Regions from separate parts of the Arthrobacter humicola genome, predicted to be linked through region 1. Evidence: riboswitches for the same ligand, from Rfam matches in the RefSeq annotation. Region 1 holds a riboswitch; each other region holds the start of a gene.
The links. A riboswitch is a leader RNA that binds a small molecule or an ion and turns the genes downstream of it on or off. The one in region 1 is predicted to bind cyclic di-AMP.

Region 1 (3,890 bases):
CCGGGCTCCTGCACCAGCAGCTGCACCTGACGCTGCCGGTGCTGATCGGCGTCGTCACCGCGGCCGCCGTCGTCGGGGACCAGGTGGGGTACATGCTGGGCCGCACTTTCGGCCGGCGATGGTTCAAGGACGATGCCCGGATCCTGAAGACGGCCCACCTGACCACCACGGAAGACTTCTTCCGGCGGCACGGCGGCGCCGCCGTCGTGCTCGCGCGCTTCGTCCCCATGGTCAGGACCTTCGCGCCGCTCAGTGCCGGGATCGCACGCTATGAGTACAAATCCTTCGTCCTCTGGAACATCACCGGCGCGGCGGCGTGGGCAATCTCCGTGACGATGCTGGGTACCTGGCTGGGACACTTTGACATCGTCGCCAAAAACATCGACGTCATCGCCGTGGGCATGGTCCTGCTCTCCGTCGTCCCGGGTATCGTGCAGTTCCTCAGGCGCCGCCGCACCAGCCGGCGCGCGGGGGTAACTGCCGGCGACACGGAGGCGGAAACCGGGGAGGGACTGCCGGCCCGGGAATTGGTCACGGAAGAATAGCTGACATGACAACCGCTGACCGGCCGTCCCTGCTGCTCGTCGAGGATGACGCCGCCCTGGGACCGCTCATCGCCGAGCTTCTGGACACGGATTACCACGTTCGGCTGGTCACCAACGGTCGTGACGGCCTGCACGTGGGGCTGACCGAGGCCTGGGACGTCATGGTGATCGACCGCGGTCTGCCCGTGATGGACGGCATCGCCCTCATCGGGGCCTTGCGGTCCAAAGGAATCGGCACGCCCATCCTGATCCTGACCGCGCTGGGCGACGCAGAGGAGAAAGTCAGGGGTCTGGACGCCGGCGCCAACGACTACGTGACCAAACCGTTCGACGCCGGCGAACTGGCGGCACGACTGCGCGCACTGACGCGCACCTATGCCGCAGTGCCGGCACCGCTGAGCATCGGGGACTGGGAACTTGACCCGGCGCAGCGCTCGATCCGCTCGGTCTACGGGCACACGGTGTCGCTGACCGCAAAGGAAGGGCAGCTCCTGGCAGCCCTGGCCGCGGAACCTGACCGGGTCTTCACCCGGGACGAACTCCTCTCAGCGCACTTCCATGCCTCCGACCAGCCGGGGGTGATCGATACCTATGTCCACCACTTGCGCCGGAAGATCTCCAAGGCCGTCATCCGCACCGTGCACGGCGTCGGCTACCAGATCGGCGATGCCCATGAGTAACGGCGGGGGCGCCGGCGAAACCCCGGACCACTCCACCCTGCGCAAGGCCTCCCTCAAAGTCGCCTTGCGGATCAGCGCCGCCTGCGCGGTCATGGTCCTCGGACTCCTCGCCGCCACGGCGCTGTACCTCGTCAACCAGCTGGCCCATCCTGAAGTTCCGCGTTCGGCATCGGCCGGGGCGGCCTACGCCTACCTGGATTCCCGGGACGTGCTCGAAGCCATGCTCATCGCCGGGGTCGCGGGAATCGTGCTGGCAGGCATCGTCGGATGGCTCAGCGCGCGCAGCGCCATCCGCCCCCTCGGCGACGCCTTGGCCCGGCAGCGGCGCTTCGTCCAGGACGCCAGCCATGAACTGCGCACTCCCTTGACCATCCTGGACACCAGGATCCAGCTTGCCCAGCGCAACACCGAGCCCGGCTCCAAACAGGCCCAGGACCTGGCCCGGATCCGGGAGGACGCGGCGACGCTGACCGGGATCGTCAACGAACTGCTCCTCGCGGCCACCACCGACGCCCCTGACCGCTCGGCAGCGCCTGCCGACCTCGCCGACACCGCCTCCGGCGTCGCCGAAAGCCTTCGGCTGGTCGCGGAGCAACGGGACGTGCGCCTGGACTTCTTCGCCGTTGCCCGGCCGCTGGCCAGGATCGACGCCAACGCCTTGCGCCGCGCCGTCCTGGCCCTGGCGGACAACGCCCTCTCCCACACCCCGCCGGGCGGCCGTGTGACCATCACGACGGCGATCGAGCAGAACCGCGCGGTCATCACCGTGGCGGACACAGGGACCGGGATCACCGGAGTGGACCAGGCCCGGATCTTTGACCGCTTCGTGCGGACCGCCAGCACCGGCGGAACACAGGGACAACGGAGCTTTGGCATCGGCTTGGCCCTGGTCCGGGAGATCGCCGTGGCTGCCGGAGGCGCCGTCGAGGTTGCCTCCACCGGCGACGCCGGCACGGTCATGAAGATGACGCTTCCGCTCGCCGCGGGCAAAAATGACTGAGAGACCGGGGGAATCCGTGAGAATCCGGGTAAGGGAAAGACCGGCGATCGCTTGCCCCCAAGGGAAAATCGATCGCCGGTCTTTCCGGATTGGGTGGCCCCGGGAGTGGCCGTCTGGCCCCTGCGGGGTTTAGGCGCGGACGAAGGTCACGCCGCCGGTCGCGGTGAGCCAGGACAGCGGGTGCACGATCGTCTGGTTGGCGCCGTTCATGCCGCCGCTGATCACCTGGCCGTTGCCGGCGTAGATGCCGACGTGGCCGGACTGGACCACCATGTCACCGGGCTGCGGGGCCGCCACAACGATTCCGAGGCCGAGGAAGGCCCGGGGCCCGATGTCGCCGACGGGCTTACCGGCCGCGCCAAGGGCCTTTTCCACCATCGCGGTGCAGTCCTGGGTGATGCCCAGCTGGCTGTATGCGGCAGAAAGCATGATGGCGTTGCGGCCACCGGCGGGCGCCGCGGCCGGGGCGGCCGCCGGAGCTGCCTGCACCTGTACGGACGGCGCCGCGGCCGCCTTGGGTGCTGCTGCCGGCGCTGCTGCGGGAGCAGCGGCAACGGGCTTGGGCTGTTCGATGACCGGCGCGGCGACAGAGCTTACTGCGGGGCGGTCGAAGCTGATCTTGACGCTTGAATCGGCGCTGACGGGCGCGCTGAGAAGTCCCTTGACGTCCGCGGCGGAGGCCGGGGCGGATTCCCGCTGCACGGGTGCCGGGGCTGCGTTGGCGGCCATTCCGCTGGTAAGAACCAGACCGGATGCGGCGGCGAGGACGGCGGCATGGCGCGCAAAAGTATTGATTGAAGACATGGATGTAGCCTCTCCCAATGCCTGCGAGGTGAGCTGTCGGATTCGGATGGGAGTCACCCGGCCGCACTCCGGGGCCCGTCGTTGCGGGCACTGTGCGGCTTCACCCCAAGGCCTGCGTATCAGCAGGCCAAAAGTGGTTTCCCCGTCTCTGCCGGTCGTTGGTGCGAGTTACCCCCGGGCCGCGGCAGAGTTAGGCAATCGGCTGGGGAGCGCCCGTATCGGAGACAACAGGCACTTATCCACCGTAGCGCGAACCGCAGGCAAAAGTCACATTCAGGTAACGGCCGCCACAGTGCGGTCCGGCAGTTGCCCATAGGGCGGCGCAGCTTTTCGACCATAAGATGATGCCATCAGCACCACCTTGGAAGCGGAGGCCCGAAATGAACAGCCACTGTGTCGCCATCTGCCAGTTGAGCAACCAGCCCCAGGAGGATTTCGACGTCAATACCGAACTGCTGATCCTGGACGGCCCGGACGTCCACGTGTCCACATGGGATGCGGAGCCACGGGACGGCGGCTTCGACGAACACGTCCTGAACGACCGGGTGGACGCCCTCGGGTTTATGGTTGTCAACGACTGGGCATTCCTGGACGGCAAGGCCTACGCGGTGGTGGAACGGCGGTCAGGAACGTAGGCGCGCTGCCCCCTCCACGGGACTAGTCTCATTCCATGACAAAGGATTCGGACAAGGGCCATGAGGGCGACCAGGTGTTGTGGCGCGGGGAGCCCGAGGAACACGACTATCCGGCCGCCGGTCGTTATCTCTCGCTGCTCACCGATGACGCACGGGCCGCCGTCATCGTGGAGTCGTTGCGCCTGGCGCCCGTAACCCACCACGTGGCCAAAGACATCCTGCGGGC
Region 2 (3,890 bases), on a different contig from region 1:
CGCGGGGGTGTTGTAGGTCTGGTTCAGCCGGGAGTTGTCGATTGCGGTCTGGAGGTCCAGGAAGTCGGGGATCCAGCGGTTGCTGGCCTTGATCCGGGCCGCCCGCTCCAGCGCCGCCGGGGAGAACAGGCCAAGCCACAGACCGCCGTCGGACGCGAAGTTCTTCTGCGGCGCAAAGTAGTAGACGTCGGACTCCGCCACGTCCACATCCAGTCCGCCTGCGGCCGACGTCGCGTCCACCAGCACGAGCGACCCTTCGTCGGCGCCGGCCACGCGCCGGACGGGGGCGGCCACGCCGGTGGACGTCTCGTTCTGCGGCCACGCGTATACGTCCACGCCGGCCTCTGCCTGGGCGGTGGGGCGGGTGCCGGGCTCGGCCTTGATGATGGAGGATTCGGCGAGGAACGGCGCCTTGTTGGTAGCCGAAGCAAACTTCGAGCCGAATTCACCGAAGGACAGGTGCTGCGCCTTGGTCTCGACGAGTCCGAAGCTGGCAATGTCCCAGAATGCGGTGGAGCCGCCGACGCCGAGAATCACTTCGTAGCCCTCGGGGGCGCGGAAGAACTCGCTGAGGCCATTGCGGACCGAACCGACGAGGTTCTTCACTGGTGCCTGGCGGTGTGAGGTCCCCAGCAGCTTTGTCGACGCCGCGGCGAGGGCCTCCATCTGTTCCGGTCGGACCTTGGACGGGCCGGCGCCGAACCGTCCGTCCTTGGGCAGGAGGTTGGCGGGGATCGTGATGCTGGTGTCGCTCACAGTGGCTCCAATTTTCGGCTGGTTCGTAGCGTGGCTGGGAGGTGGCCTGGCCGGATGGCTACAACGGACACCCCTTGTCATTCTGCCTGTTTTATTCTGCCTGACAGCCGCCGGCGATACGGAAAAGCCTCTGTCATAGTCCGGTCATTGAGACGGCCCGAGGGGCCGGCCGGCCGGCGCCGGGGGACCGTCCGCAGTCCGGATCAAAAATTATCCGGAGTAATTCAAAATAGGCTAGGCTGTTCTGCGAACGTACGGCGGATCTCGCCAGGGCGCATCCTTACACGCAGCCCGCACGCGGTACGGTGGGAATGACGCAAGGACTGCGTTCGAGGAGCTGAGCTGAATGACGGATCTGATTGATACCACGGAGATGTATCTCCGGACCATTCTGGAACTTGAAGAAGAAAACATCGTCGCCCTCCGCGCCCGCATCGCCGAACGACTCCGCCACTCCGGCCCCACTGTTTCCCAGACCATCGGCCGCATGGAGCGCGACGGCCTGGTGATTGTTTCCGGCGACCGGCACCTTGAACTGACCGAAACCGGACGGAAACGCGCCGTCGGCGTTATGCGCAAGCACCGCCTCGCGGAACGCCTGCTCGCCGACGTGATCGGGCTCGACTGGGCCTACGTTCACGAGGAAGCGTGCCGCTGGGAGCACGTCATGAGTGAGCGCGTCGAGCGCAGGATCTTCGAGATGCTCGACCACCCGACCGTTTCGCCCTACGGGAACCCGATTCCGGGGCTCGCGGAACTTGGCGGCGCACCCTCGGGGGCCCACGCGGACGGGGTCGTGAACCTGCTGGAGGCCATGGCCGGCTACGGTGCGGATTCGCGGATCACGGTCAACCGGCTCGCGGAGCCCATCCAGGTGGAACCGGAGCTTCTGGCCCAGCTCGATGAGGGCGGAATCCGCCCCGGTGCGCTCGTCTCGCTGGAGCGGGTGGGGGAGTACATCTCGGTCCGGGTCCCGGATATCGAGGGCGCCTTGGAGCTGCCGCCAGAGGTTGCCGCGCATGTCTTTGTAACAGTCGCCTGACCAGCCAAAACGTCACCGTCATGGGACGACCCATGAGTTCTGCACAAACGCGATCACGGATTTATCACCGAGCGGCTTAATCACCTATAGTTAGTGCCCTGTACCGATACCAAAGCGTTACCTGATCCGAAGCCGAGCCCTGCCAGCGGATCAGTCGCAGAACCACCTCCTGGCAGGGGCGGGGGAACCACTATCGGCTGCTTCTTCGTCAGCCTTGGGGTGAAGTCCGTCAGCGGCAAGCAGCTTTCATCGAACGATCCCCTAAGGACGCCTCGGTGACCGGGTGCTTGCAACGGCGGACCGGGTCTTTGATCTCTCTGACCCGAATCCGACAGCTAACTTCGCAGGCTCTCAGAGAGGAACCGTTCTTGACCACCCAGACCGCCAGGGGCCGTCGCCGCGCGACCGGTCCCGCTCCGGAGCCGCGCCCCGTCGTCGCGCATACGGCCGAACGCCCGCGTGACGCACACCGCGACGAGCGCCGCAGCCGCCGCAGCCCGTTCCGTCAGGTAACGGACTTTGCCGCCGCCAGCGGCGTGGGGCAGAAGGCCGGAATCGCGCTGGCCGCCACCGGTCTGGTCCTCACGGTGACGGTCCCCGTCACGAGTCCCGTCATGGCCTCGAACACCGACGGATCCGCAGTCTCGGCCGCAGTACAGCCGGACGTCACGGCTGCCGCCGCCGCAAAGCTCGATTTCAGCCGGACGGCCATCGCCACCAAAGGCGACCCGGACGGGAAGCTCAAGCAACTGCTGAGCGCCCAGTCCGTCGGCAGCATTACCCGGGCGGCTTCAGCCGGCACGCTGGGTCCGCCGCTGGACCAGCTGATCACCGCATCGCCCTTCGGCTACCGTGTCAGCCCCATCACGGGCGGCCCGGGGGAGTTTCACCGCGGCCAGGATTTCGCCGCCCAGTGCGGCACGCCGGTCCACGCCGCCGCCAGCGGCACCGTGACCTTCAACGGATGGCACCCCTACGGCGGCGGCAACCGTGTGGTCATTGACCACGGCAACGGTCTGGAGACCACGTACAACCACCTGTCCTCGTCTTCGGTGAAGGTCGGCCAGAAGGTCTCCCGCGGCGATGTCGTCGCGCTGAGCGGGACCACCGGCGCCTCCACGGGCTGCCACCTCCACTTTGAAGTGATGGTCAACGGCGACGTTGTTGACCCCCTCGGCTGGCTCTAATAAAGACGATGGAGAACTCTCAAATTCCCGTGACACGCCGTGATCTGAATGTGACATTGAGTCCGGAGTCCTGTAGGGTTTGAAGCACGCCAACTTTTCCGAAGTTGGCGCTCTTGAGTGGATTGCCTAGCTCTGCCACCGCTCAAGGTCCGTTCGCATTACATCGTCTGGCAGGGGCGGGGGAACCAATTTTGGCCTTCGAAAGAAGGCCTAGGGGTTAAGTCGCAACGCTTCCCAGGAAGCAGCGCGGCCGGGTGACTCCCATCCGAATCCGACAGCTCACCTCGTAGGCATTGGGAGAGGCTACTTTCGTGTCTTCACGCCACAATGCTGCGCGTATGCGCACTGGCGCGGCTCTTTTGAGCCCGCTGACATCCACATCACGTGCCGCCCTTGCCGGCGCCCGGATGGGATCACGTTCCGCTGGCTCATTTTCTACCGAGTCCGGACAGCATGCAGTTTCCGCTTTTGGCGCGTCTTCGCAGTACACCCTTCGCTAAGTAACCCATTTCGGGGCGATCCGGCGTACCCCCAAGATGCCGGAGCGTCCTCAGTCCGCGCCCAAAAACGCGCGGTCCAAGGATCACGAAAGAGAGAACTTAATGACTACTCGTGCAACCGTTGCACGGCACCGCGCCGAGGTCACCAAGACCAACTCGCTGGCTGTTATTGCCAAGGCAGTCGGCGACAACGCCGGCGGCATGGGCCGTCAGGCCGCGGTCATCGCCGCAGCTTCCGGTCTGGTTCTGACCAGTGGAATCGCAGCCAACGCTGCTGAGACCAATGTTCAGCGCGAATCCACCTCCGCTTCCGCATTGGAAGTCCAGTCGTCGGCTCCGGCCACGATTTCGGCTGCTTCCACCATCGCGATCTCCTACGAGAAGCCCGCCGTGACCACGTCGCCG
Region 3 (3,890 bases), on a different contig from region 1:
TGGCGGACGGCGAGGTCAGCAGCGCCGGATTCCTGGCCGGGGACGCCACCCGCAAGAGCCTCTCCCCCGACGACAACGCCGTCCTCCTCACCCTGGCCCCGAACGGTGTGCCGGTGGACCGGACGCTCTCGGCCGGCGCGTACCGGCTCATGGCCGTGCGTGCACCGTATGGCGACGTGATTGTCACCGGGCTCCCGCTGGCGGAAAAGCAGGACACCCTGGCCTCGCTGGTGTGGACCATGGTGGTCGTGTCCGCAGGCGGGCTGGTGCTGATCGGCCTCGCCGGCACGGCGGTCATCCGGCGGACCATGAAGCCGCTGGAGCAGCTTTCCGAGGTGGCCACCAAGGTCTCCCGCCTGCCGCTCGACGCCGGCGAGGTGGCGCTCGGGGTGCGTGTCCCGGCGTCGGCCGCCCACCCCGGCACCGAAGTGGGCAGCGTGGGCTACGCGCTGAACCAGATGCTGGACAACGTCTCCAACGCCCTTGAGGCGCGGCAGGAGAGCGAAATGAAGGTGCGGCAGTTCGTCGCCGATGCCTCGCACGAACTCCGCACTCCGCTCACGGCCATCCGCGGTTACACGGAGCTGATGCGGATGACCGAGCACTTCACGCCCGACGGCGAGAAGTCCCTGGCCCGCGTCCAAAGCCAGTCCGAGCGGATGACCACCCTGGTGGAGGACCTGCTGCTGCTGGCGCGCCTGGACGAGGGGCAGCCGCTCAAGGTCGCCGACGTCGACCTCACCCAACTGGCCGTCGAGACCGTGAGCGATGAGAAGGTCATGGCCCCGGACCGGATCTGGCAGCTGGAACTGCCGGATGAGCCGGTGGTGGTGCGCGGCGATGCGGCCCAACTCCACCAGGTCCTCGCCAATCTCCTGTCCAATGCGCGCAAGCACACGGCACCGGGGACCAAGGTGGTCACGGGCGTCATGCGTTCGGCGGACGGCAGCGCCGTGGTCACTGTGACGGACAACGGCAGCGGCATCGCCCCCGAATTCGTCGGCCGAGTCTTCGCCCGCTTCGCGCGGGCTGACGCGTCGCGCACCAATCCGGCAGCCAGCTCCGCAGGCAGCCCTGCGCCAGCGACGGCGGGGGCCCGGTCCGGGTCCGCTGCCCGCATCGCTCCCGGCTCTTCTACCGCTCCTCTTTCCGGCTCTGTTTCCGGCAGGTCCGGGGGTGCAGCCGGCAGCAACGGGAGCGGATATGCCACGGCGGGCGCACCGACGTCCGAGGGCACCAGCGGGCTGGGCTTGTCCATTGTCCAGTCGATCGTGGAGGCCCACGGGGGGACCGTCGAGGTCACGTCCCGACCGGGCCGGACGGAGTTCGCTGTACGGCTCCCGGCCGTACCGCCGTCGGCGTAACCGGCGCCGGGGCTACAGGGTCGGCTGCCGGCACCCGCGCGGGGAATCTCGCGCAACGCGACACGCCGCCCCTGTGACCGCCGTTACCCAAATGTGACTTAAGCCCAGGAGTCCTGTACCGTTTTTCGAGTGCGGCCTCCATTTGTGCCGCATATCCGGATGGACGCCAAACTCTGCCGCTTCCCGGATTCCGCTGGACCAGGCAGAGGCGGGGGACCCAGAGTTCCCGGGCATTCTGCACACATGCGCCCTTGGGGTGAAGCCGACACGTGATATTCCGTGCGGCCGGATGACCTCATCCGAACCCGACAGCTAACTCCGCAGGCGTTGAGAGGCCATCATGACTGAATTCCAGGTACAAACGCGCCCTGACGGCGTTTCACATTCCCGCGCCGGCAAGTCGCGCCACCGTGCCGCACCGGCCCCGCAGGCGTCCGCCCTGTCGCGACTGGCCACCGGGCTCGGCATCACCGGACGCCGCGCCGCCGTCGTCACCGCCGCCTGCGCAGTACTCGTGGCAGGCGGCGCCGCCGCCAGCCAGGCCGCAGAGCCCGGCAGCTACGGGGCGACTGTTGCGAGCTCCCAAACGGCCACCACGGCCGATCCCCTAGCCAAGCTGAACTTTGAACGGGTCCAGGTCGCCGCGCCGGCAGCTGCAGCACCCAGCGGCGCGGTACCTCAGATCTCGGAGGTCAAGCCGGCCGAAGCACCGGCACCCGCTGCCGCTGCCGCTGCTGCCCCGGCCGCGCCGGCCCCGGCGGCAGCACCGGCGCCCGCTCCCGCAGCAGCCCCCGTTCCCGCAGCGGCTCCCGCGCCGGCACCGGCGCCGGTCGCCATCGACGACCCCGCCGGGGCACAGGCCTACGCCGCGGCCCAGCTGGGCAGCTATGGCTGGGCACCCGGCCAGATGCAGTGCCTGCAGAAGCTCTGGACGAAGGAATCGGACTGGAAGACGACGGCCACGAACGCCAGCAGCGGCGCCTACGGTGTGGTCCAGTCCCTGCCCGCCTCGAAGATGGCGAGCGCCGGCGCGGACTACATGACCAACTACCGGACCCAGATCAACTGGGGCCTGAACTACGTCAAGTCGCGCTACGGCTCCCCCTGCGGCGCCCTGAACTTCCACCTGTCCCACAACTGGTACTAAGCCGGCACCAGCCAGCAGCGCCCATGAGGCCCCGGATCCATCGTGATCCGGGGCCTTCGCGTATTTCGGAGAACAAGGTTTTCTCAAGGTCGGGGCGGGAGGCTTGGGCACCGCTGCCTCCATTCACCAAGTACGCGGGGTGCCCGCTCCAGGGCACGGAATCAAATTTCAGGAGCACAACATGAAAAAATGGGCTATTCCGGCGGTCCTCGCGGCCGCACTCTTTGTCGGCGCCGGACCGGCCGGGGCGGTGCCGTCGGGACCTCCGCAGCCCGCCGATCCAGCCACGTTCACATTGGATAATTGTGGCTTTCCGGTCACGGCGCAGCTCACCGGCAAGTTCAAGAACATCGCGACGCCTGCCGGCACTGTCATCAGTACGTCGCCAGGACTGAAAATCACGCTGACGGCCAACGGCAAGACCCTCAACTACGTGATCACCGGTACCAGCCGCTACACATTCCTCAGCGACAGCGTTGAGGTAGTCTCCACGGGCAGGAATCTACTGCTGCTCCCCTCGCCGGACGGCCTGTACCTGACCACCGGCAACGTCAACTACGCCCTCAACCTGGACAACTCGGAGCTGAGGAGGTTCAGCGGACCGGGCACTGCAGCGAACGTTTGTCCTCTGCTGGCTCCCTGACGGACTAACCGGGGGCAGTGCACCACCACCGCGTTGTGGGCACCGCCCCCGGTTATCTGTCCGGAGCTCCGGCAGCACGGGCATTGCAGACGACTCCGTGCGTCGCCGGCGGACTTCCACAGCCCCCGCACAGCTTGACCCTAAAGCCCTCATATGGACCGCCGGGACAGTTGAGCCATGACGTTCACAGACCAGGCCTCAGGAACCCTGCCACACTCCACCGCGACGCCGGCCGGTCCGGCAGCACCCGCCGCACTTTCCGGGCTCGCCGTGGCCGACGCGCCCGCCCAGGCCCGGTTCGGCGGGCCGCTCACCAGCCCGGGCGGCCGGCGCTCAGCTATTGACACGCGCACCAGCGAGCCGCTGCTGGACGTCACCATCCCGGTCTTCAACGAGGAGCGGGACCTCGAGGCGTGCCTGCGCCGGCTCCACGCCTATCTTCTGGGCTCCTTCCCGCACTCCTTCCGGATCACGGTGGCGGACAATGCCAGCACCGACGGAACACTCAAGACGGCGGAACGCGTAGCCCGTGAGCTCCGCGAGGTGAACGTGGTCCATATGGCCGAAAAAGGCCGCGGAAATGCGCTGCGCAAGGTCTGGCTTGCCTCGCCGTCGCCGGTCCTGGCATACATGGACGTGGACCTTTCCACCGATCTGGCGGCGCTCGGCCCCCTCCTTGCCCCGCTCATTTCGGGGCACTCCGACCTCGCGATCGGGACCCGGCTGACCCGCAACT

Region 2: it holds a riboswitch for cyclic di-AMP, as region 1 does, so the genes downstream of both, ABD243_RS06690 (M23 family metallopeptidase) here and ABD243_RS16935 (NlpC/P60 family protein) in region 1, are expected to answer to the same signal.
Region 3: it holds a riboswitch for cyclic di-AMP, as region 1 does, so the genes downstream of both, ABD243_RS05480 (aggregation-promoting factor C-terminal-like domain-containing protein) here and ABD243_RS16935 (NlpC/P60 family protein) in region 1, are expected to answer to the same signal.

What each region holds. Positions count from the first base shown of each region.
Region 1 is NZ_BAAAQB010000041.1:68,959-72,848, reverse strand. It holds gene ABD243_RS16950 (VTT domain-containing protein) at 1-545, shown strand, start outside; gene ABD243_RS16945 (response regulator transcription factor) at 551-1,225, shown strand; gene ABD243_RS16940 (sensor histidine kinase) at 1,218-2,225, shown strand; gene ABD243_RS16935 (NlpC/P60 family protein) at 2,355-3,029, opposite strand; cyclic di-AMP (ydaO/yuaA leader) riboswitch at 3,034-3,232, opposite strand; gene ABD243_RS16930 (hypothetical protein) at 3,410-3,664, shown strand; gene ABD243_RS16925 (hypothetical protein) at 3,700-3,890, shown strand, end outside.
Region 2 is NZ_BAAAQB010000019.1:47,840-51,729, forward strand. It holds gene serC (phosphoserine transaminase) at 1-756, opposite strand, end outside; gene ABD243_RS06685 (iron-dependent transcriptional repressor DtxR) at 1,103-1,798, shown strand; cyclic di-AMP (ydaO/yuaA leader) riboswitch at 1,949-2,162, shown strand; gene ABD243_RS06690 (M23 family metallopeptidase) at 2,167-2,985, shown strand; cyclic di-AMP (ydaO/yuaA leader) riboswitch at 3,123-3,292, shown strand; gene ABD243_RS06695 (NlpC/P60 family protein) at 3,588-3,890, shown strand, end outside.
Region 3 is NZ_BAAAQB010000012.1:224,449-228,338, reverse strand. It holds gene ABD243_RS05485 (sensor histidine kinase) at 1-1,364, shown strand, start outside; cyclic di-AMP (ydaO/yuaA leader) riboswitch at 1,546-1,705, shown strand; gene ABD243_RS05480 (aggregation-promoting factor C-terminal-like domain-containing protein) at 1,705-2,511, shown strand; gene ABD243_RS05475 (hypothetical protein) at 2,693-3,154, shown strand; gene ABD243_RS05470 (bifunctional glycosyltransferase family 2/GtrA family protein) at 3,332-3,890, shown strand, end outside.